Regions from separate parts of the Arthrobacter sp. SRS-W-1-2016 genome, predicted to be linked through region 1. Evidence: riboswitches for the same ligand, from Rfam matches in the RefSeq annotation. Region 1 holds a riboswitch; each other region holds the start of a gene.
The links. A riboswitch is a leader RNA that binds a small molecule or an ion and turns the genes downstream of it on or off. The one in region 1 is predicted to bind S-adenosylmethionine.
Positions count from the first base shown of each region.

Region 2: linked by a shared signal. The riboswitch ahead of BMF89_RS18045 (aminotransferase class V-fold PLP-dependent enzyme) and the one ahead of BMF89_RS06010 (hypothetical protein) in region 1 are both predicted to bind S-adenosylmethionine.
Region 3: linked by a shared signal. The riboswitch ahead of BMF89_RS04100 (homoserine O-acetyltransferase) and the one ahead of BMF89_RS06010 (hypothetical protein) in region 1 are both predicted to bind S-adenosylmethionine.
Region 4: linked by a shared signal. The riboswitch ahead of BMF89_RS12250 (DUF1737 domain-containing protein) and the one ahead of BMF89_RS06010 (hypothetical protein) in region 1 are both predicted to bind S-adenosylmethionine.

Region 1 covers NZ_MTPV01000024.1:2,195-7,447, reverse strand. Annotated here, with positions in the region: gene BMF89_RS06030 (LacI family DNA-binding transcriptional regulator) at 112-1,122, shown strand; partial or broken gene BMF89_RS22375 (AGE family epimerase/isomerase) at 1,221-1,940, shown strand; gene BMF89_RS22750 (AGE family epimerase/isomerase) at 1,937-2,434, shown strand; gene BMF89_RS06010 (hypothetical protein) at 2,415-2,735, opposite strand; SAM riboswitch class IV at 2,750-2,869, opposite strand; gene BMF89_RS06005 (sodium:solute symporter) at 2,955-4,487, opposite strand; gene BMF89_RS06000 (cupin domain-containing protein) at 4,791-5,253, shown strand, end outside.
Region 2 covers NZ_MTPV01000067.1:179,087-184,339, forward strand. Annotated here, with positions in the region: gene BMF89_RS18030 (MFS transporter) at 1-275, shown strand, start outside; gene BMF89_RS18035 (metal-dependent transcriptional regulator) at 308-1,021, opposite strand; gene BMF89_RS18040 (class I SAM-dependent methyltransferase) at 1,051-1,827, opposite strand; gene BMF89_RS18045 (aminotransferase class V-fold PLP-dependent enzyme) at 1,878-3,302, opposite strand; SAM riboswitch class IV at 3,338-3,450, opposite strand; gene hisN (histidinol-phosphatase) at 3,610-4,422, opposite strand; gene rsgA (ribosome small subunit-dependent GTPase A) at 4,482-5,253, opposite strand, start outside.
Region 3 covers NZ_MTPV01000015.1:49,655-54,907, forward strand. Annotated here, with positions in the region: gene BMF89_RS04090 (SGNH/GDSL hydrolase family protein) at 1-456, shown strand, start outside; gene BMF89_RS04095 (hypothetical protein) at 521-913, shown strand; gene BMF89_RS04100 (homoserine O-acetyltransferase) at 932-2,053, opposite strand; SAM riboswitch class IV at 2,067-2,182, opposite strand; gene BMF89_RS04105 (bifunctional o-acetylhomoserine/o-acetylserine sulfhydrylase) at 2,344-3,660, opposite strand; gene BMF89_RS04110 (VOC family protein) at 3,907-4,545, shown strand; gene BMF89_RS04115 (type II CAAX endopeptidase family protein) at 4,644-5,253, opposite strand, start outside.
Region 4 covers NZ_MTPV01000049.1:60,917-66,169, forward strand. Annotated here, with positions in the region: gene BMF89_RS12235 (glutamate--cysteine ligase) at 1-315, shown strand, start outside; gene BMF89_RS12240 (O-succinylhomoserine sulfhydrylase) at 328-1,536, opposite strand; gene BMF89_RS12245 (rhodanese-like domain-containing protein) at 1,537-1,947, opposite strand; gene BMF89_RS12250 (DUF1737 domain-containing protein) at 1,944-2,201, opposite strand; SAM riboswitch class IV at 2,212-2,324, opposite strand; gene BMF89_RS12255 (hypothetical protein) at 2,438-2,797, opposite strand; gene BMF89_RS12260 (Lrp/AsnC family transcriptional regulator) at 2,853-3,284, shown strand; gene BMF89_RS12265 (ornithine cyclodeaminase) at 3,445-4,476, shown strand; gene BMF89_RS12270 (cupin domain-containing protein) at 4,629-5,156, opposite strand.

The sequences.
Region 1 (5,253 bases):
CATTGTCACCGATGACATCTTCAGATGCGTTGGTGACAGTTCCCCGCCCACGGACGGTCGAGCCAGAAGACTGTTCCCAGCGGACGGTGAAGGAGCCGAAGAGTGACTACCATGCAGGATGTGGCCACGCGCGCCGGAGTGAGCGCCAAGACGGTTTCCAGGGTTTTCAATGACGACCCGCACGTCACCGAAGAGACCCGGGAACGTGTGCAGTCGGCCATGCGTGAACTCAAGTACGTGCCGAACATGCTGGCGCGCACCTTCCGTGAGGGAAAGTCGGCAGTCATCGGCATCGCGGTGCCTGACGTCGCCGACCCTTTCTTCGCCGCCGTTACGAAGGAAATCGAACTGGCCGCGCGTGAACGCGACATGGCGATCGTCGTCACGAGCCTGGGGGACAACCCGTCCCTGGAACAGAGCATCATCGAGACGACGGTCCGCCGCCAGATCGGCGGCCTCATCATCGCCCCGATCGCCGGCGACCAGTCCTACCTCGCGCGCTGGCAGGACAGCTTCCCCATCGTGTTCATCGACCGCGCGCCCAACAAGCTCGCTGCTGACTATTTCGTCGAAGACGACTTCGGCGGTGCATTCGAAGCCACGCAGCACCTCATCGCGCACGGACACCGCCGCATCGCCATCGTCGGGGATTCCACGGAAGTGCCCACGACACGGCTGCGCCTGGAAGGGTACCTCGCCGCCCTTGAAGAAGCCGGCTTGGCACGGAGCGAGGAACTGGTTGCTCTCGGTTCGCGGGACGCGGACGCCGCCGCCCAGGTCTGCAAGACCCTGCTGGCGTTGCCGGATGCGCCGACCGCCATCTTCTCCTCCAACGCCCGGTTCTCCACCGGCGTCTTTCCGGCCCTTCAGGCGCTGAACAGAACGGACATTGCGCTCATCAGCTTCGGCGACTTCCCCATGGCGGACGTTCTCACTCCCTCGGTGTCTGTCATTGACCAGGACCCGCGGCATATCGGACGGGTCGCGGCCGAGCGCATACTTGCCCGGATTGATTCCCCCGGGAGGAAGTTCCGACGAAAGAACGTCCTTCCCGTCGCCCTGATCGAACGCCAATCGTGCCGGTCGGTCCCGGCCATGCCCGTGCCCGGGGCCCGACCGTAAGGTTCCAGCAGCGGGGTTACGTCTTGGCTCACTGTTTCCCGGTGTAGTCCTTTTCCTAGATAGATCCAGCAGATCGGCACGAAGGGTCAAGCCTGCACATGGGTCCCAGCCCTCTGAAAAAGGCCAGTCACGAGGAACTCCACGGTCTGATTGAGCTCGCAAAAGGTGCGCTGGTTCCCGATGGGTTTGGATTCCTCGATCGCTTCGGGAGCGTGGACATCAGCCGCTCTCCAGCGTGCTTCGTGACTGCGCGGATGATCTATTGCTTCAGTATCGCCGCCTTGCTGGAGGTGCCTGATGTAATCCCCTATGCGGCGCACGGCGTAGCGTGCCTACCGGACCAGTTCTGAGATGCACCCTTCGGAGGCTATTTGAGTTCTCTTGACGGAACGCCTTCCTCGCAACGGAAACGCGCTTACGATACATGCTTCGTCGCGCTGGCGGCTTCCGCTGCGGCCACCGCGGGCATCCCCGGCGCCGACGAGTTGACGGCGAAGGCCTCCGAGGTGCTGATGAGCAGATTCTGGTCGAATGACGCCGGTGCCCTCTTCGAATCCTGGGATCGAGAGTTTGCCGAACCCGAACCGTATTGGGGCGCCAACGCCAATATGCACGGGCTAGAGTCGATCCTCGCACTCTATGGCCACACACGAAACCCGGGCTGGAGGGATCGTGCCCTGCGGATCGCGGAGACTTTCATCAATGTGCGCGCCCGTTCAGCGAAGTGGTGGTTTAACGAACACTACGGCCAGGACTGGATGCCGCTGCCCGACTTCAATCTCGATAATCCCGGCGATGAATCCACCCCTACGGAATGACAATCGGCCACCTGTTCGAAGGGAGCCGCCTCTTCGAGCTTGAGTCAACATTTGAACTGCCACCGCCGTGGCTAAAGGAAGCCGCTGCCGGCCTCTACGAGACGGCCGTGAAATATGGATGGACCGCGGACACTGCGGAGGGCTTCGTGTACACCGTAGCTTGGGATGGCAGACCCGGCATTCGAGACCGACCCCACTGGGTGACCGCGGAAGCGATTTCCGCCGCCGCGACGTGGGCTAGCCCCACAGGCAACCCGCGATACGCGAACCTGCTTCAACCATGGACCACATACGTACAAAACCATTTTGTCGACACCGAGCACGGCAGTTGGCACCATCTGCTCGCCACGGATAATCGTCCGAGCTGCGCTATGTGGTCCGGAAAACCAGATATCTACCACATGTTCCAATCCACCCTCCTGTCTGATCTGCCCGTTGGTGAGAGCACGGCCCGCGCGATCGTGACCTTGGCGGCTAGAACGCGCTCAGGATGAAGTGCTTCTGCACGCCCGCACGGTGCCCGGTTGCCGCAACCGTGAGCGTAAGTTTCCGTGTGGCCGGGAACCAGCGGGCGGGCTGGACCGCTTTTGAGAGTGCTTCGGTGATGAGCCGCGGCTCATGATGCCAATAGCGTTCCAGGTCTCCGTCCACCACGAACGTGATGGAGCCTTGGGAGAGGTCGACGCCGGGAATCACCCGGACGAACTCGTCCACCCGACGGGGGCGGGGCAAAAAGAGGGCGCTGGACTGGATAGTGCGGTCGGCTGTGGCGGTGGCGCCGTTTTCGAAAGGCATGGCCTTCTCCTATGGAGTTGCTCTTGCCCGTTCGGTTGTCTCTGGTCCGAGCCGGGCCGCTTCTTCATCCGAACCACCCGTGAACATGGGGTTGGCGTGTGGCAAGTCGGAGCTTGGCGCCACATCTCTTGAAGCTGTTCCTACTGTACATGCGACGGCGGCGCCGCACCTCTCGAAGGAGAAGGTGCGGCGCCGCCGTCGTACGTGGTTTTGTGAAACCTAGTGGATGGCCACCGGGTGGGCCTCCAGTGGGAGTTCCTCCGCGGCCGTTCCGGCAACGCGGCGTTCCCAAGCTTCGCGGACGGCCGGCTCGGTGGGCGGCGTGAGGAGGGAGACCACGAAATAGACGGCGAACGAGGCGCCGAGGCCCCAGTAGATGGGATCGTTGGCGTAGACGCCGTCTTCGCTGGGGATGATTCCCGTGGCGTAGGCGATCAGCAAGGCAAGGGTCAGTACAGACCCGACTGCCATGGACCAGGCTGCGGCAATACCCGTGCCGCGCTTCCAGACCAAGCCGCCCAGGATGGCAACCAGCAGGCCACCTACCAGGATGTCGTAGGCGATGGTCAGGGCCACCACGACGTCTTGCGCCGCCATCGAGATCAACACTGCAACGATCCCCAGGCCAAGGACCCAGTAGCGGTTGGCCTTGACGTCATGCTCGGGATTTTCGGTGTCGTTGGTGTTGATCGTCTTGCCGAACCAGCTGGCCACGAACGGGACCACGTCGGCGCGGGCAACGGTGGCCGCGGCGATGAGGGCTCCGGACGCGGTGGACATCATGGCGGCGACTGCTGCGGCCATGACAAGGCCGCCGATGCCGATCGGCAGGATGTGCGTGGCTACCTCGGCGTAGACGACGTCCTTGCCAAGGGCCTTGACGTCGATGTTCGGCAGGGCCACCCGGGCAGCCAGGCCGATCAGGGCGCCGGCCACGCCGTACAGGACGCAGTAGATGCCGGCGGTGGCGCCGCCCCATCGGGCCACCTTGGGGGTCTTCGCGGTGAACACGCGCTGCCAGATGTCCTGGCCGATCAGCAGGCCAAGGGTGTAGACCACGAAGTACGTGATGATGGTCTGCGCCCCGATGCCGTCCAACTGGAAGAAGCTGGCGTCAACACGGGCACGGATGCCGTCGAAACCGCCTGCCGCGTTGAGGACGAACGGGAGCATGAGGAAGAAGATGCCCACGGTCTTGATGATGAACTGCACCTGGTCGGCGAGGGTGATGGACCACATGCCGCCGATGGTGGAGTAGACCAGGACGATGGCGCCGCCGACGGCGATGGCGAGCCAGCGCTCCCAGCCGAAGAGGACAACGAAGATGGTGGCGTAGGCGCCCGTGGACGTGGCGCACAGCATGAGGGTGTAGGCCAGCATGACGATGCCGGAGGTCTGCGTGGCACGCTGGCCGTAACGCAGGCTCAGCATCTGGGAGACCGTGTAGATCTTCAACCGCTGGATGGTGCCGGCGAACAGCAGGCTCAGGAGGAGGACGCCCGAACCGATCGCGACCACCAACCACATGCCGGAGACGCCGAACTTGTAGCCGAGGCCGACGCCGCCAACCGTCGATGCGCCACCGAGGACGACGGCGGCCATGGTGCCGGTGTAGAGCATCGGACCGAGTCGGCGCCCTGCCACCAGGAAGTCGCTGTTGTTCTTGGTGCGCGACTTGCCCCACCAGCCGAAGGCCAGCATGGCGAGCAAATACACCACCACGATCGCAATATTGATGAACGAAGAGTCCACGGTTGGCTCCTGAAAGTGATGCGCAGAGCTCTGGGGGATTCCGACGCCGGTCCGCGGGGTTTCGTGCGGGGTTGCGGAAGGTCTCTGCGCTGGTGATTGGGGAGAGTAGTCTGTGATGTATGCCTCACAAACAACACTTGTTGCCTATGAGGATACGTAGTGATGCGAGTAACGGTCAAGATGCTGTCTCGCCCAGCGGACTCATCGGCGCTCCTCCGGCTAGCCAAAGGCCCTGCCATGCCGGCGATCCGGCTACTATTGCTGCAATGACAGGGCCGCATAAACGGCCTGAAAGGTTCGTGAATGAAGGCTCTCCCCGTTGAACCGAGCAACGTCCCCGTTGCCATCGGTTCCAGAATTCGTGCCGCCCGCCAATCGCAGCGGCTCACCATCGAGCAGGTTGCCGACGCCACCGGCCTCACCAAAGGGTTCCTGAGCCGTGTGGAGCGTGACCTGACATCGCCGTCGGTCGCTTCCCTCGTGACGCTTTGCCAAGTTCTTTCGGTGTCCATCGGAGACCTTTTCGCCGCACCGGAGACGCATCTGACCCGGCGCGACGACGGACCGCGGATTTCGCTCGGCGGGCAGGGCATCGTGGAGCGTCTCCTGACGGCGCGCTCCGAACGGCGATTGCAGATCCTGCAGGCCTCGATCGAGCCCCGGGGCCGGGGAGAGGCCGAGCTTTACGCCGTCGATTGCGATGTCGACGTCCTGCACGTCGTCAAGGGCCGCATCAAATTGATCCTTACCAACGAGGAGTACGAGC
Region 2 (5,253 bases), on a different contig from region 1:
TACCGACTGAAGAGGCGGGGATCGGTTCCGCTGTGAACAATGCCGTTGCCCGGATCGCAGGCTTGATTTGCATCGCGTTTGCCGGGCTCATCATCGGTCCTGTCTTCAGCCGCCAAGGCCTCATGAATGCCGTGGTGGTCACCGCCTTGCTGTTCTTCCTCGGCGCGGTGGCATCCGCCGTCGGGATCCGGAATCCGGTGGTGGGCGCGGCGATAGTGGACTCGTCGCAAGGTCCAGCCCCCGACGACGGCGGGACGGCTGCCCAGCGCGCCTGAACAGTGCGCTCCAAGACGCTGTGACGGTTTCGTCAGCTTTCCGCGAGGACGCAGCCTTCGTGTTCGACGTCGGTGGCCACCCAGAGCGCGGAAGCGACCTCGTCCGCGAGATCGTAATCGCGGCTTCCCGGGCCCTTCCCGATCCGGACCACCAGCGCACCGCCGAACGGCTTGCGGCCAATGACCTCGATGCTGGCGTCGAGGTCGATTTCCTCGGCTGAAAGGTAGCGCAGCAGCTCAGGGTTTTCGTCGCTGATCCGGGTGATCTTGCCGGAATGGCCGTCGTCGAGCTCGATCATTCGGTGCGCGTGCGGCAGGCTCACCGAACCGTCCGCGGCGGGGATGGGGTCACCATGGGGATCGCGTCCCGGGTTGCCCAATTTGGCGGCCATGCGATCGATGAAGGTGTCCGAGACAGCGTGCTCGAGCATCTCGGCCTCGTCATGGACTTCATCCCAGCTGTAGCCCAACTCCCTCACCAGGTAGGTTTCGATCAGGCGGTGCCGGCGGACCATGCCCAGGGCAAGATGCATTCCTTGGGGGGTCAAAGTGATGGCGCTGTACGGCTGGTGGTCCACCAGGCCTTGGTCCTTGAGCTTGCGGACCATCTCCGAGACGGAGGAATTGGCGACGCCGAGCCGCTGCGCGAGCTGTGAGGACGTGATGGGTTTGTCCTGCCACTCCGTAAAGGAGTAGATGACCTTGACGTAGTCCTCGATGGAGGAGGAGGGCGCACTGGTCTTCACGGTTCCAAGCCTATCGTGAACCGGCGGAATCAGGCTTTGCGCGCCCGCCAGCTCTGCGTGAGATAGGGCAGGGGGATGACCTCGTCCTCGGCATGGTCCAGATGTTCGAAGAGATACCACCGGAGATTGCCCATGACCTTCGCACGGGTGGCATCGTTCGCCCTGAGATAATAGCTGCGCGACTTCACGAGTTCGAGGATGTCTGCCGGAGCCAAGGGATCCTCCCAGCGCGTGACGTGGGTTTCGAGGCCGGTGAACTCGGGGCCCACCACTGGCCGGAAGCCCGGTTTGTGGACATCGCCGGCATGCATGATGCGGGACAGGCGATGGACCCAGGGCACGGAAGTGTCCAATTGGTTCCAGATCAAGCCGATGACGCCGTGGGGTCGAAGGATCCGGGCGATCTCAGTGCTCGCGGCGAGCGGATCGCACCAGTGCCAGGCTTGGGCAACGCTGACGACGTCGAATGCTGAGTCCGCCAGCCCGGTTGCCTCTGCCGTGCCCTCCAGGGCGATCACCTGTGGATACGCTTTGCGCAGTTGGGTGAGCATGTCCGTGGAGGGGTCCACTGCCGACACCGCCAGCCCCCGCTCGACGAGCAGCGAGGTGAACTTTCCGGTGCCGGCGCCGATGTCTGCCGCGTCCCGAGCCCCCTCCGGCAGCAGCCAGTCAGCTGAATCCGCCGGGTAGCCCGGCCGGACCCGCTCATAGTGTTCTCCGCCGTCCTGGAAACTCCGACCGAGTTCGAGTCGGCGTTCCTCATAAAGCTTGGGGCCGGCTGAGGTGCCTTTGGGTCGCGGGGCCACGCGGGGACTCCTTCGTAGGACAGGAAAAATACCCTACGAATCTATCGCAATCAGTCGGTGCTGCAGGGTGCGGCGCCTGCGGTCCCGGGAGTATTGGGAGCCCACTCCGGGTAGCTGCGGTGATCGTTCGCGGGCACCCAACGGCCGGCATCCACCACGTAGTCCCAGCCGAGGCCGTTGCTTTTGAGGGCCTGGATGCCCGCGATGAGCCGGGTGGCGTCTTCCAAACGCGACCCCACGCCGAAGCTGGCTCGCAGCGATCCGGAGGGAAGGCCAAGGCGCTTGAGCAGGGGGTGGGCGCAAAAGCGTCCGTCCCGCAGGCCGATGCCGTGCTCGGCCGCGAGATAGGCCGCGACGAGTCCGGCGTCGTAGCCCTGGAGCGAGAAGTTCACGACGCCGATCGTGTCCTGGGGATCCGTGTCGCTGAAGATCTGGTGCACGGTCACGCCGTCGATTTGCTTGAGGCCCTCGACCAGGTGCGAGCGGATGGCGGCCTCGTGGGCGTGCCATTCTTCGTGGTCGAGGCTGGCAATGACCTGTGTGGCCCGGGCCAGGGTGGCCGCGCCGAGCACGTTCGGAGAGCCCCCTTCGTGCCTTGCCGGCCCCGTGGCCCAGCTGACGGAATCAAGGCGTGCCTCGCGGACGGCGCCGCCTCCTGCCAGGTGCGGTGTGCCGGCGTCGAGCCAGTCGGGGCGGCCCACCAGGACGCCGGCACCGAACGGTGCATAGAGCTTGTGCCCCGAGAAGACCAGGTAGTCCACCTCCGCGGCGGCGATATCGATCCGGCGATGAGGGGCGAGTTGCGCCGCGTCCACCACGATCCGCGCCCCGAATTCGTGGGCCAAGGCTGCGAGGTCGTTGATGGGCAGGATCTCGCCGGTCACGTTCGACGCGCCGGTGACTGCCAGGAGGCTGACGCCACCCTGGGAGAGTGCCGTGCGGACAGCGGCAACAGTCTCGGACAATGTTCCGGCGGCAACGATGCTGCGATGGGGGACACCTTGCCATGGGAGCAGATTGGCGTGGTGCTCGATGTCCAGGTACAGGACTTCGCCGGTATGCCTTCCGTTCTCAACCGGCAAGCAACCCGCCAGCAGATTGAGGGAATCGGTGGTGTTGCGCGTGAAAATGACGGAATCGTCCGGCCTGCCGCCAACGAAGTCACGAACGATGTTGCGGGCGTTCTCGTAAACCGAGGTGCTGATTTGCGAGGCATAGCCGGCGCCGCGGTGGACGCTCGCATAGTACGGCAGGATTTCGTTGAGGTATGCGGAGACCACGGTCAGTGCAGGTGCGGAAGCGCCGTAGTCGAGGTTTGCGTAGCGGATCTGGCCGCCCTGGATCAAGGGTGCCTGCAGCTCCGCTCCGGTGACGGCAGCCAAAGGGCGCGATGCCGGAGTCCGGGAATCACCGTGCCGCTGCGCAGAATCATGGTGCTGCGAAAGAGCCGTGGAAGAAATTGTGGCTGTGCTCATGGGACCTCACTCAAGAGGGACCCCTGCGTGCAGGGGGTCCGCGCTTGCCGCATCCGTTCCGGACCGGCCCGGTCGTCACCCGGGGCACCCCGCCGCGATGGAGGGTTGCCGGCCAGCAAACCGGGGTTTCGCGCTGGCACTCGTGACCTGTAAAGAGAGTAGGACACCGGCAAGGCCGGTTCCAATGTGACCGCGATTGTTAAGCGGATTGTTACACCGCCCGAAAAATGTGCCTTCCGCCGAAGAAAAAGCAGCGGACGCCCCGGAAAGGGGGCGTCCGCCGTCGTTTGTTCAGTGAATGGGCGGATTAGAGGAGGTCGTCGAGTTCGGGGTTGAGCCTCTTGAGGACCTCGGAGTGCAGGATCGAGTTAGTGGCGACGGCGTTTCCGCCGAAGGGGCCGTCCGCGCCATCCAGGGACGTGAAGCGTCCGCCGGCCTCGGTCACGATCGGCACCAAGGCGGCCATGTCGTAGACCTGGAGTTCCGGTTCGGCGGCGATGTCCACGGCGCCCTCGGCCACGAGGCAGTAGGACCAGAAGTCCCCGTACGCACGGCTGCGCCAGACATCGTTCTCGAGGCCCAGGAAGTTGTCCAGCTTCCCGTGCTGCTTCCACTCGGAAAGCTCGGAGTAGGAGAGCGAGGCGTCTTCGAGCCGGGACACGTTGGAAACTTTCAACCGGGTGGCCGCGGCCAGCGACCGGCCCATGTAGGCGCCCGAGCCCTTGGCCGCCCACCACCGCTTGCCGAGCGCCGGAGCGCTCACGAGCCCCACCACTACCTCGCCCTCGTCCACGAGGGCGATCAGCGTTGCCCAGACGGGTACGCCACGCACGAAGTTCTTGGTCCCGTCGATGGGATCGATGATCCAACGCCTCGAGCCGTGGCCCGTGCTGCCGAATTCCTCCCCGAGGACGGCGTCACGGGGGCGGGAACGGGAGAGCTGCCCGCGGATTGCTTCCTCGGCGGCTTTGTCGGCATCGGTGACGGGGCTCAGATCGGGTTTGGTCTCCACCTGCAGGTCCAGGGCCTTGAACCGTTCCATTGTCAGGGAATCGACGGAGTCGGCCAGGACGTGTGCCAGCCGCAGGTCGTCGTTGTAGCTCGAATCGGGTTGGGTCATGCTTCCAAACTACCGTCTCTTCGCCGGTGAGCCGGGGAGGTAGGACGGCAGCGGCGCAGTTAGTTGACCGTACCCAGTTCCTTGGTTTCCTGTGCTTCCATGCGTGGGTCCGCGCCGAGGAGCCGGCGCAACGATGCCAAGCGGGCCGGGCCCGACTCTCCGGCGTGGCCATCGGCTACCCACGAATCCAGGCCGCATCGAACAGCGTTGGCATCGTGCTTGCAGCCCCGCTCGCACATTTCGGTCCCGGGTTCGAGATCCGGGAAGGCATGCAGGATGCGGTCCGGGTTCACGTGGGCGAGGCCGAAGGAACGGATGCCGGGCGTATCGATGATCCAGCTTCCGCCGGGGGCGTCGCTGAGCTTCAGGGCAAGGGCAGACGACGAGGTGTGCCGTCCGCGCCCCGTCACCGCGTTGACCCCGCCGGTGGCGCGCTCGGCACCGGTCAGGGCATTCACCATGGTGGATTTCCCGACGCCGGAATGGCCCAGGAGCACGGTGACCTTGCCGTCGAGGTAGTCCCGCAGCTGGCCGACGGCGTCACTGTCGAGGCGTGCGGACAGACCGTCGTCCGAACGGGCGTCGATGCCGGAGGCGCCTGCGTCGGCCGTCCGGCTGATGATGATGGGGAAACCCAGGCTCACGTAGTTGGCGAGCAGTTCCGTCGGATCCTTGACATCCGCTTTGGTGACGAGCAGCAGCGGCTCGATCCCGGCGTCGTACGCTGCCACGAGGGCGCGGTCGATGAATCCGGTACGCGGTTCCGGGTTGGCGGCCGCCACCACCACCACGAGCTGGTCGGCGTTGGCGACGACGGCGCGTTCGATCGGA
Region 3 (5,253 bases), on a different contig from region 1:
GCCACGGTGGTTCTCTTCAACGGTCCGGACACCGCGTCATCGGTCCTCGGCCGGATCCGCGGCAAGGTGGCCATCTACAACGAAAACCTCCGCACGGTGGCCGCCCGCCACGATGCCGTGGTAGCTGACATGTGGTCCTTGAGGCAGCTTTCCAACTCCCAGATGTGGGACGAAGACCGCCTCCATTTCTCGCCGCTCGGCCATCACACCATCGCCGCGATGGTCCTCGACTCACTGAATGTGCCGCACAACCTTGAGCCGCTCCACCCCAAGCCGCTCCCCCAGCGCAGTTGGCGCCAAGCCCGGTCTGGCGACCTGGTCTGGGCCCGCGAATACTTTGTCCCGTGGGTCGTCCGCCGGATCAGGCACCGCTCCTCCGGTGACGGGATCCTGCCGAAACGCCCGACGCCGGGACCCGTCTTCGGCCCTGCCGACACCTTCCTGCCCGGGAGCTGAACGAACCGCGAGGTTAGTCACAGGGAGCAGGGCTAAGCTGGTGAAAGACAGGGAGGCTTCCGCCGTGAACAATTTGATCTTCTGGATCATCGTCTGCTCTTGGCTGATTCCCATGGGGATCCGCATGTACAACCGATCGCGCCAGCGCAGGTTCCAGGACTTCCCGCCGCAGAATTACCCCGGGCAGCCCTATCCTCCGCAGCACAACCCCGTCGGATACCCGGAGCAGCCCCCGGTGGTCATCCCGGCTGAGCCGCAACCCCCGATGGCGACGCCCGCGCGGCAGGCCGTTCCGCCGTCGTCGGCTACTCCGCAAGCGAGCGGCGCTCCCCAGCCGAACAGCGCGCCCCAAGGCTACCGGGCACGGAAACTGGCCGAGCTGGACCAGGAGTACAGCGACGGGAAAATCGCCATGGAGGACTACATGAAGCTCCGCCAGGAGATCATGAACGGCTGATTCAGCCGAAAAGGCGCGCTAGCCGAAGAATGCCTCGCGCAGTTGGGGGCCGAGCTGGCCGATCTCGGTGAGGAAACCGTCGTGCCCGATCGGCGCCTCGATGACGTGAACCGGGACCTCTCCGGGCAAGGCCTTGGCAAGCTCGCGGGATTGCTCCGGGAAATAGAGCCGGTCCGAGTCCACCGAGGCCACGAAGAACGTCGCCGTGGCCACGGACAACGCATCCTCCAACGAGCCCCGGCCGCGCGTGATGTCGTGGCTCATGAGCGCTTCGGTAATGGCGATGTAGCTATTGGCGTCGAAGCGCTGGACCAGCTTGCTCCCCTGGTGGTCCAGGTAGCTCTCTACCTGGTAGCGGCCCCGGTCCCCCAACGCGGCAGCCTGGAGGGGTGCCTCGCCGCCCTGGGCGTTCCGGCCGAAGCGGAAGTCCAGCTCGTCCGCCGAGCGATAGGTGATGTGGGCAATCCGCCGGGCAAGGGCCAGACCCGCTTCGGGGGCGGTCTGGCCGTAGTAGTCTCCGCCGTTGAAGTCGGCGTCCTGCCGGATGGCGAGCGTCTGGGCCTGTGCGAACGCGATCTGCTCGGCAGTGCTGTACGCCCCGATGGAGATCACGGCGCATCGCTTGACGCGGTCCGGATAGCCGACGGCCCATTCCAGTGCACGGGCACCGCCCATGGACCCGCCCACGACGGTGTGCCAGCTGTGGATCCCCAAGGCGTCGGCCAGCCTGGCCTCGGCCACCGTGCTGTCCCGCAGGGTCACGAGCGGGAAGCGGGAGCCCCACGGCTTGCCGTCAGGAGCGCTCGACGACGGCCCCGTGCTGCCGTAGCAGCCCCCCACAATGTTGACGGAGACCACGAAGTAGCGGTCCGTGTCGATCGTGGCGCCGGGACCCACAAGCTGCTCCCACCAGCCGTCTTCGTCGCTCTCGCCACGGGCCACATGGGTGCTGCCGGTCAATGCATGTTCCACGAGGACAGCGTTGGTAGCGTCTGCGTTGAGCCGCCCCCACGTCTCGTACGCAAGGACGACGTCCGGGAGGTAACCTCCGGCCTCCAGCTCGAGTCCGCCCACGGAAACATACTTGAGGGTTCCGTCCTGGGTACCGGAAAGGGGTATGGCTGTTGCAGCAATTGTCATTCGTTGACACCTCACATCGCGCTTGCCCGCCGCCAACACAGCGAAGGGCCAGGTCTTCACCCGGGGCACCCCACCGCGAATGGAGGGTTGCCGGCCAGCAAGCCGGGGCTGTCACTGGCACTCATGACCTATAGGAAGAGTCTAGGAAAACCGGACCCCTTCTGACGAAGATTATGACATCTTTGTGACACTTGGCCGCGTTTTGTTCATGAAGGGGTGGTTGCGAAGGCTGGCCGGCGAAGATTCATCTTGCGTCGCCGGCCAGCCTCGTACGCCCCTCCGGGCCCGTGCTAGGCGCTCTTGGCTGCCCGGAATCCCGACTCGAGGTCCGCGAGGATGTCGTCGATGTGCTCGATTCCGACGGACAGCCGCACCAGGCCAGGGGTCACTCCCGCAACGGCCTGCTGTTCCGGCGTCAGCTGGCTGTGCGTCGTCGACGCCGGGTGGATGACCAAGGAGCGGACGTCGCCGATGTTGGCCACGTGCGAATGCAGTTCCAGGGCGTCCACGAAGCGCTTGCCGGCCTCGACCCCGCCGTTGATGGTGAAGGACACCACGGCGCCGGTGCCCCTGGGGCCGTACTTCCGGCCCCGTTCGAACCACGGGCTGGAAGGCAGCCCCGCGTACGCGACCGATTCGACGTCGTCGCGCCCTTCGAGCCATTGCGCCACCTTGGTGGCGTTGTCCACGTGGCGTTCCACCCGCAGGCTGAGGGTTTCGATTCCCTGGGAGATCAGGAAAGCGTTGAACGGGGAAACTGCCGATCCGAGGTCGCGCAGGAGCTGGACCCGGGCTTTGAGGATGTAGGAGAGGTTCGCGCCGAGGGCCCCGTCCTTGCCGAGGTCGCGGGCATAGACCAGGCCGTTGTAGCTGGGGTCCGGGGTGTTGAAGCCGGGGAACCGCTCAGGGTCCTTGCCGAAATCGAAGTTGCCGGAGTCCACGATGACACCGGCAATGGCGGAGCCGTGCCCTCCCAGGTACTTGGTGGCCGAATGCACCACGATGTCCGCGCCCCACTCGATGGGCCGGATCAGGTAGGGCGTGGCGAGGGTGTTGTCCACGACGAGCGGGACTCCCGCCTCGTGCGCGGTGCGGGAGACCCCTTCGATGTCCAAGACGTCCTGGCGGGGGTTGGAGACGACTTCGGCGAAGAACAGCTTGGTGTTTGGCTGCACCGCGTCCCGCCAGTGGTCCAGGTTGTCCGGGTCCTCGACGAAGGTCACAGAGATGCCGAATTTCTTCAGCGTGTGGGCCAGCAGGTTGTAGGTGCCGCCGTAGAGGCTCGGGCTGGCGACCACGTGGTCACCGGCCTCGGCCACGTTGAGGATGGCGAAGGTTTCCGCGGCCTGGCCGGAGCTCAGCAGGAGGGCCGCCAAGCCACCCTCCAGGCTCGCTATGCGCTGCTCCACCGCATCCTGCGTGGGGTTGCCGATCCGGGTGTAGATGGGCGCCAGTTCGGCCAGTGCAAAGCGGTTGGCCGCGCTTTCCGCGCTGGGAAAGACGAACGAGGTGGTCTGGTAGATGGGGAGGGCACGGGCGCCGGTGGCGGCGTCCGGCTCCTGGCCGGCGTGGATTTGGCGCGTTTCGAATGACCATCCTTGGGACATGCGGACTCCTGGTTGTCTGGGCTCTTGCCGTGCGTCAGCCTGCCGGGCTGAAGGGTTCAGCATGCCGGCGATCGGTTGCCGCCAGTCTAGGGACGGCATTGCAGGCTCCGGAAGCTTTGTGACGAACGCGGAAGTTTTCTGTCCCGGTGCGTCCTGAAGTGACCCTGAGCGGCCTTTTCGATACATCCCACCTTGGTTAGGCTTGACTTAGCTGAGAGCTCCATCACAAAGTGCCAAGATGAAGCCATGCGCATGGATCACGTCTCTTACGCTTGTGAACGAGATGGCCTGTTGGCCACCACCGAGCGGATTTCCGCAGCATTGGGAGTGGACGCAGTCCGGGGCGGAGTGCATCCGCGCTTTGGTACCCGGAACATGATCATTCCCCTTGCTGACCACAAATACCTGGAAGTTGTCGAGGTCCTGGACCACCCGGCCTCCGACAAGGCACCTTTTGGACAAGCTGTCCGTGCACGCTCCGCCGCAGGAGGTGGGTGGATGGGCTGGTGCGTCGCTGTGGACGACCTGAGCCCGTTCGAGCAGCGGCTCGGACGCGCCGCCGTCCCGGGCAACCGCAAGTTCCCGGATGGCCGGGAACTCGTCTGGTCGCAGATCGGCATCCTGGGACTCATCGCCGATCCCCAGGTTCCCTACCTGCTCCGCTGGGAGGGTGACCCCGCACTTCACCCGTCCCTCGTGTACCCAAGCGATGTCAAGATGTCCAGCCTCACCATTGCCGGCTCCGCGGAGCGCGTCACCGAGTGGCTTGGTGAACCTGTGGAGAAGCCCCTCGAGGACGTCGCAGTCCAATGGATGGCTCCGCACGGGACGCCGGGAATCATGTCAGTAACGTTCGAAACCGCCAACGGAGCCGTCACGATCTGACGGATCAACGGGCAAGGAAGCCCGGAAAAGCTTCGGCCGCCATATGCGGGTGCCAATGACGTCACCCAGCAATGGCGGCCGAAACCTTTTAACGCGCGCTAGCCCAGGCCGATGGCCTTGCCGAAGACGCTGAAGCCGACGAACGCCACGATGTCCAGAAGCGCGTGGGCCACCACGAGCGGCATGACACGTTTGGTCTTGGTGTAGATCCATCCGAACACGAGGCCCATGACGGCGTTGCCGATGAACGGGCCGAAGCCTTGGTACAGGTGGTAGCTGCCGCGAAGGAGCGCGCTGAGCACGATCGCCAACGGAGTGCTCCATCCGAACTTCCCGAACCGGTCCAGGAGATAGCCCACCACGATCACTTCTTCGACGATGGCGTGCCGCACGGCGGAGAGGACCAGCACCGGCACGGTCCACCAGTAGGAGTCCAGGCCGCTGGGGATGATCGCCGTCGTGATCCCGAGTGCGCGGCCAACAGCATAGAGGCCCAGCGACGGGATTCCGATGAGTGCGAACAGGCCAAGTCCTTGCAGCGCGTCGCGGCCCGGGCGGGCGAAGTTGAAGCCCAGCCGGGTGAACCCCGAGGGACTCTCGGCGGTTTGGCGGTGCAAGGACAGGAAGTAGAACACCAACACCACCGGGACCAGCGCGAACGCGATGTCCAGCAACTGGTAGGTGAGATCGAAGTATTCGCGCGTGCTC
Region 4 (5,253 bases), on a different contig from region 1:
CCGGAGCCCGCCGCGGACGTTGTCTGGTCCTTGGTGGAGTATCTGGAACCTGTGCTCGCCGAACAGGGCGAATTCGACTTGGTCCAGACCGGCGTGGCAGCCATCCTGGGCCGTGGCAATGGCGCTATCGAACAGCGTGGTGTTGCCGAGCGCTGGAGCGGCATCAACGGGGGCGCGCCCGACGCCGCCGGGCTGGCCGCCGTCGTCGAGCACGCTGTTCAGATCACGATGCGCTCAGAGCGGGACGAGAGCGACACCAAGCCGCAACCCGTCCTCACCTGGGTGCGCCAAGACTGGCGCGAAGCGCCGGGCTAACCCGCTGCCAGGCTAGACCTGCTTGAGGGCCCGCTCGAGGTCCCCGATGAGGTCGTCCACATCCTCCAACCCCACCGAAAGCCGCACGACGCCGTCGCTCAGGCCAATGGCTGCGCGGCCTTCCGGACCCATGGCGCGATGCGTGGTGGTGGCGGGGTGCGTGATGAGGGACTTGGAGTCGCCCAGGTTGTTCGAGATGTCGATGACGGCGAGCCCGTCCAGCAGCGCGAAGGCGGCCTCCTTCGCTGATCGCCCCGCGGAGGGGAGCAGCTCGAAAGTGAGCACGGTTCCGCCGGCCTTCATTTGCTTCGCGGCGAGCTCGTGCTGCGGGTGGGACTTCAGAAGCGGGTACTTGACCCAGCTGATGGCCGGTTGTGCCTCAAGCCATTCGGCGATCCGCAACGCAGATGCCGAGGAGTGGTTGACGCGCAGGGCCATCGTCTCCAGGCCTTTGGTCAGGACCCAGGCGTTGAACGCGGAAAGGGACGGCCCGGTGTGCCGCATGAGTTGCTTGACCGGCCCGTCGATGAACTCCTTGGTGCCCAGGATCGCGCCGCCCAGGACCCGTCCTTGGCCGTCGATGTGCTTGGTGCCGGAATAGACAATCACGTCTGCGCCGAGATCGCCGCAGCGCTGCAGCAAAGGGGTGGCGAAGACGTTGTCGACGACGACCGTGGCGCCCGCCGCATGGGCAAGCTCGCTCACCGCGGCAATGTCCACGATTTCCTGCATGGGGTTCGACGGCGACTCGAAGAACACCGCCGTTGTCGGCTCGGACAACGCAGCACGCCATTGGTCGAGGTCAGGCCCGTCGACGAAGACGGTCTCGACCCCCCAGCGCGGCAGGATCTCGTTGAGGATCACGAAGCAGGAACCGAAGAGCGAGCGGGCGGCAACCACGCGGTCACCGGCCGCCAGCAACGCACCGAGGGCGGTGAAGACAGCGGACATGCCCGACGCCGTCGCGAAGCACGCTTCGGTGCCCTCAAGCAGGCGGAGTCGCTCCTGGAAGGTGGCGACCGAAGGGTTGCCGTAACGGGAGTAGACGAAGCGTTCGTCCTCGCCCGTGAAGGCGCGCTCGGCAGCCGCGGCGGACTCGTAGACGAAACCGGAGTTCAGGAAGACGGCTTCGGACGTTTCCTGGAAGTTGGTACGGTCAAGACCGCCGCGGACTGCCTGGGTATCAGGGCTCCAGCTGGCGGCGTCAGGATTGAAAGTCACTTAGATATTCCCCAGGTTCGTCGGAAGTCCACGGTTTTTCCAGCCATTCACGGTTCGCTCGCCGTAGCGGTCAGGTTCGCCCTCAAAGCCCTCGAGGACGTTGTAGGCGGTGTATCCGGCCTGGGTTGCGGCGATCGCGGCCGCGATGGAGCGCTGGCCGGAGCGGCAGAGGAAGACCAGTTCCGTACCGTCCGCCTCGGGAGCCTGTTGCGTCAGCTGTTCGATGAAACGGGTGTTGGGGATGCCGCCGGCGAGGTTCCACTGGATGAACAAGGGATCGTTTTCGGTGGCTTTGGTGTCCGGGATCCCGATGTGTGCCCACTCGCCTTCGGTGCGGACGTCCACCAAGATGGCGCCCTGCTCGAGCTTGGCCCAGGCGTCGTGCGGGCTGAGGTCGCCTGCGTAGCTCATGCGTGGCCCTCGCCGTCGAACTCTTCATCAAGCTGATCCACCGCATTGGCGACGGCGGCATCCGCGCTCGCGATCGCCGCGGGCAGGACGATGGCTTGTGCCACAATCACGTCCTTGCCGTTGAAAGTCGCGGCCGGGCTGCCGTGCAACACGTATCCCTCCGCAAGGGCGGTGGAGATCCGCTCGCAGAATTCCTTGGTGTCAGGGCCCGTGATGAGACGGTAGGAGAGTTTTTCCTCGGTTGGTTCAGGCATTGGTGCTCCTCAGTCACGCTTGCAGTTCGAAAGTGTCGATACGCCGAGTAGTCACCTGAGGCACCCCGCCGGAGAGAGGGTTGCCGACCAGCAAGTCAGGGCTTCGCGCTGGTGCTCATTACTCAAGAAGAAAATAACACCCACGACGGCGGCCCGCATCACCGGCCGTCGTCATGTTCCGTAACCGGGAGGCGGCCGGTGGGGAGCCGGTGGGTGGGGCCACGCTGGTGCGGACCCTAGGCCTCGGTTTCATTCGGTAACGGTTCCAGGCTTGCCTGGACCCGGGGTGAAACGGCATCAAAGCGCGATGCTACTCCTGTGGGGGAGTGATGAAACGTGGAACCTTGATGCTTCCGGATTTCCAGCAACTCGTGCACGGATATCCCGGTGGCCGTGGCGAGTGCGTGCAGCGAGAGGCTGTTGTGATGAGCCAGGGCAAAAACCACGCCAGACAGCGCTTCGAAACCTTCTGTCTCGTAGATTTCCTTTATCAAGTTGGACATGCCGTTCGCATCATCGATTGATCCCGCTGACGCACCGGTTGCCATGGCCGTCAGCGACCATGCAGCAGAGTCGGGGCTGATGTAGATGCTCATGTCGATACCCTACGGACTCAGGCCCACTTGGGGAATGGGCGATACGTTTGTCTTTATGGCAGCACTCACCGACCTTGACCGCCAGCTCCTCTCCGCCCTCAGGGAGGACGGCAGGGCATCTGTCGCGAGCCTCGCGCGCCAACTGGGCGTCGCCAGGGCCACTGTGAACAGCCGGCTCGAGCGCCTGGTTTCCTCCGGAACCATCGTTGGTTTCACCGCGAGGGTGCGTGACGAAGTCGATCCACTTGCGATCCGGGCTATTGCGCTCATTGCCGTGGAAGGAAGGTCGGCCGACAGGGTCATTCGCCAGCTGAGGGGGCTCCCCGAGATTTGGGCACTGCACACCACGAATGGCGGCTGGGACCTCGTGGCTGAGCTGCGCACGGAGAGCCTCAGCGACTTTGACCAAGTGCTGGGCAGGATCCGCGGGATCGAGGGGATCGTCAATAGCGAGACAAGCCTGCTGCTCAGCTCGGTCCTGCGGTAGCCGCTTGCTTGGCGGCGACAAACCTCATGAGCATTATGTTCGAAACGACTCGTCATTTTGTGCATGTTTTCAATGAAAAGTACATACTTTGGCAATTGCGGATGCATATCGCCGCTCCGTAGCCTCGTAGCAACAATGCTTATGAGGGAAAGGAGCGCACATGACGCGCTTTGTCGATGTCCGCAATATGGTCCGCTGGACGGCCGGGCGAGGCCCGGAAACCATCATTTCGGAGATGATTCAGTACTTGGAAGACGACTTCCGGCGATGGGAATCTTTTGACAAGACCCCGCGGGTGGCGAGTCACACCCCGTTTGGCGTCATCGAGCTGATGCCCACCAGTGACCAGGAAACATACGGCTTCAAGTACGTCAATGGACACCCCTCGAATCCAGCGCGCGGCTTCCAGACTGTGACAGCCTTCGGTGTCCTGTCCGATGTCCATAACGGCTACCCGACGTTCCTCGCGGAGATGACAGTGCTGACAGCGCTGCGGACGGCGGCCACGTCCGGCATGGTCGCTAAGAAACTTGCGCGCCCCGATGCACGGGTCATGGCGATGATCGGAACCGGAACCCAGTCGGAGTTCCAAGCGCTGGCCTTCCGGGCAGCCTTGGGCATCAACACTGTCAGGATCTGGGACACTGATCCGGCTGCGATGGAGAAGTTCGCCAGGAACATGGCTCCCCTCGGCTTCGACATCACCATCGCGGGCTCGGCGGCCCACGCAGTGGAAGACGCCGACGTCATCACCACGTGCACCGCGGACAAGGCCAACGCCACCATCCTGACTGCAGACCAGGTTTCTCCGGGCGTTCACATCAACGCGATCGGCGGCGATTGCCCAGGAAAGACCGAACTCGACGCTGCCATCCTGGACCTCGGCGACGTCTTTGTGGAATACGATCCCCAGACGCGGATTGAAGGCGAGATCCAGCAAATGTCCGCCGATTTTCCCGTCACCGAGTTCTGGCAAGTCCTTGGCGGTCATGCGCCGGGCCGGACCTCCAGGCACCAGATCACGGTATTCGATTCCGTGGGCTTCGCGATCGAGGACTTTTCCGCCTTGCGGTATCTCCGCGACGCCGTCGAGGGTTCGGAATTCTTCGAGGAGATCGACCTCGTCGCGAACCCCGACGACCCCAAGGACCTCTTCGGCTTGGTGCGCGCGCTTTCTCCGGTCGGATCCTGAGAAGCCCAACTGACTCGCATTTGTTGTCGTTTAGGGCGCTCTAAACGACAACAACTGCGAGTCAGTTGGGGAGGGAGAAGCCTGGTGCGCCGGCCCCAGAACCGGCGCACCAGACGTTTTTCCCGGCCAGACTGCCAGCCCGCCGGCCCGGGCTATTCCGCCGCCAGTCGCAGGATCAGCTCAGCATGCCCGGGGAACCTCATGACGAGCGACTCGATGTCCCGTGCCGTTGGTTTCGCGGAGTCAGACCTCTCGTATCCGGGTGAGAGGCTGCAGCTGACCAAGGCGAACCCTGGACCGGCCAACTCGGCACCGAACCAGGTGGAGCCCGGGGCAACTCCTTGCAGCGTCTCGCCTGCCTCCGGATCCGGCCCTAACACGGTCTCGGTATAGCCAAAGTCCTGGTGTCCAAGCTCCCGGGAGAAGACGTGCAGCCTGATGGGCGTCCCCACATGGAAGAACCACAATTCGTCCTGCTTCAGGGCGTGCAACTGGAGGACTTCTCCTGATTGCAGCAAGTACCAGTTGGAACTGTAGAGCGGATGATCGACGCCGAAGCGCGGAGGCAGCGCCGATCCCGCGATGTCCTCGTTGCTCACGAGCGCCGGCGCGAACCAGCCGCCCACGAGAGCGGGGGACATGTCCAGCCGTTTGATCCAGTCTTCCGCGGCGGCAGTCACGTGACCGGATCCTTCAGTGAGAAGCAGGCCGGGAGGCCGATGGTCTTGTCGGGATCCTGGGGTCCGGGCGTGGGAAAACCGTGATTGAAATTCCAGG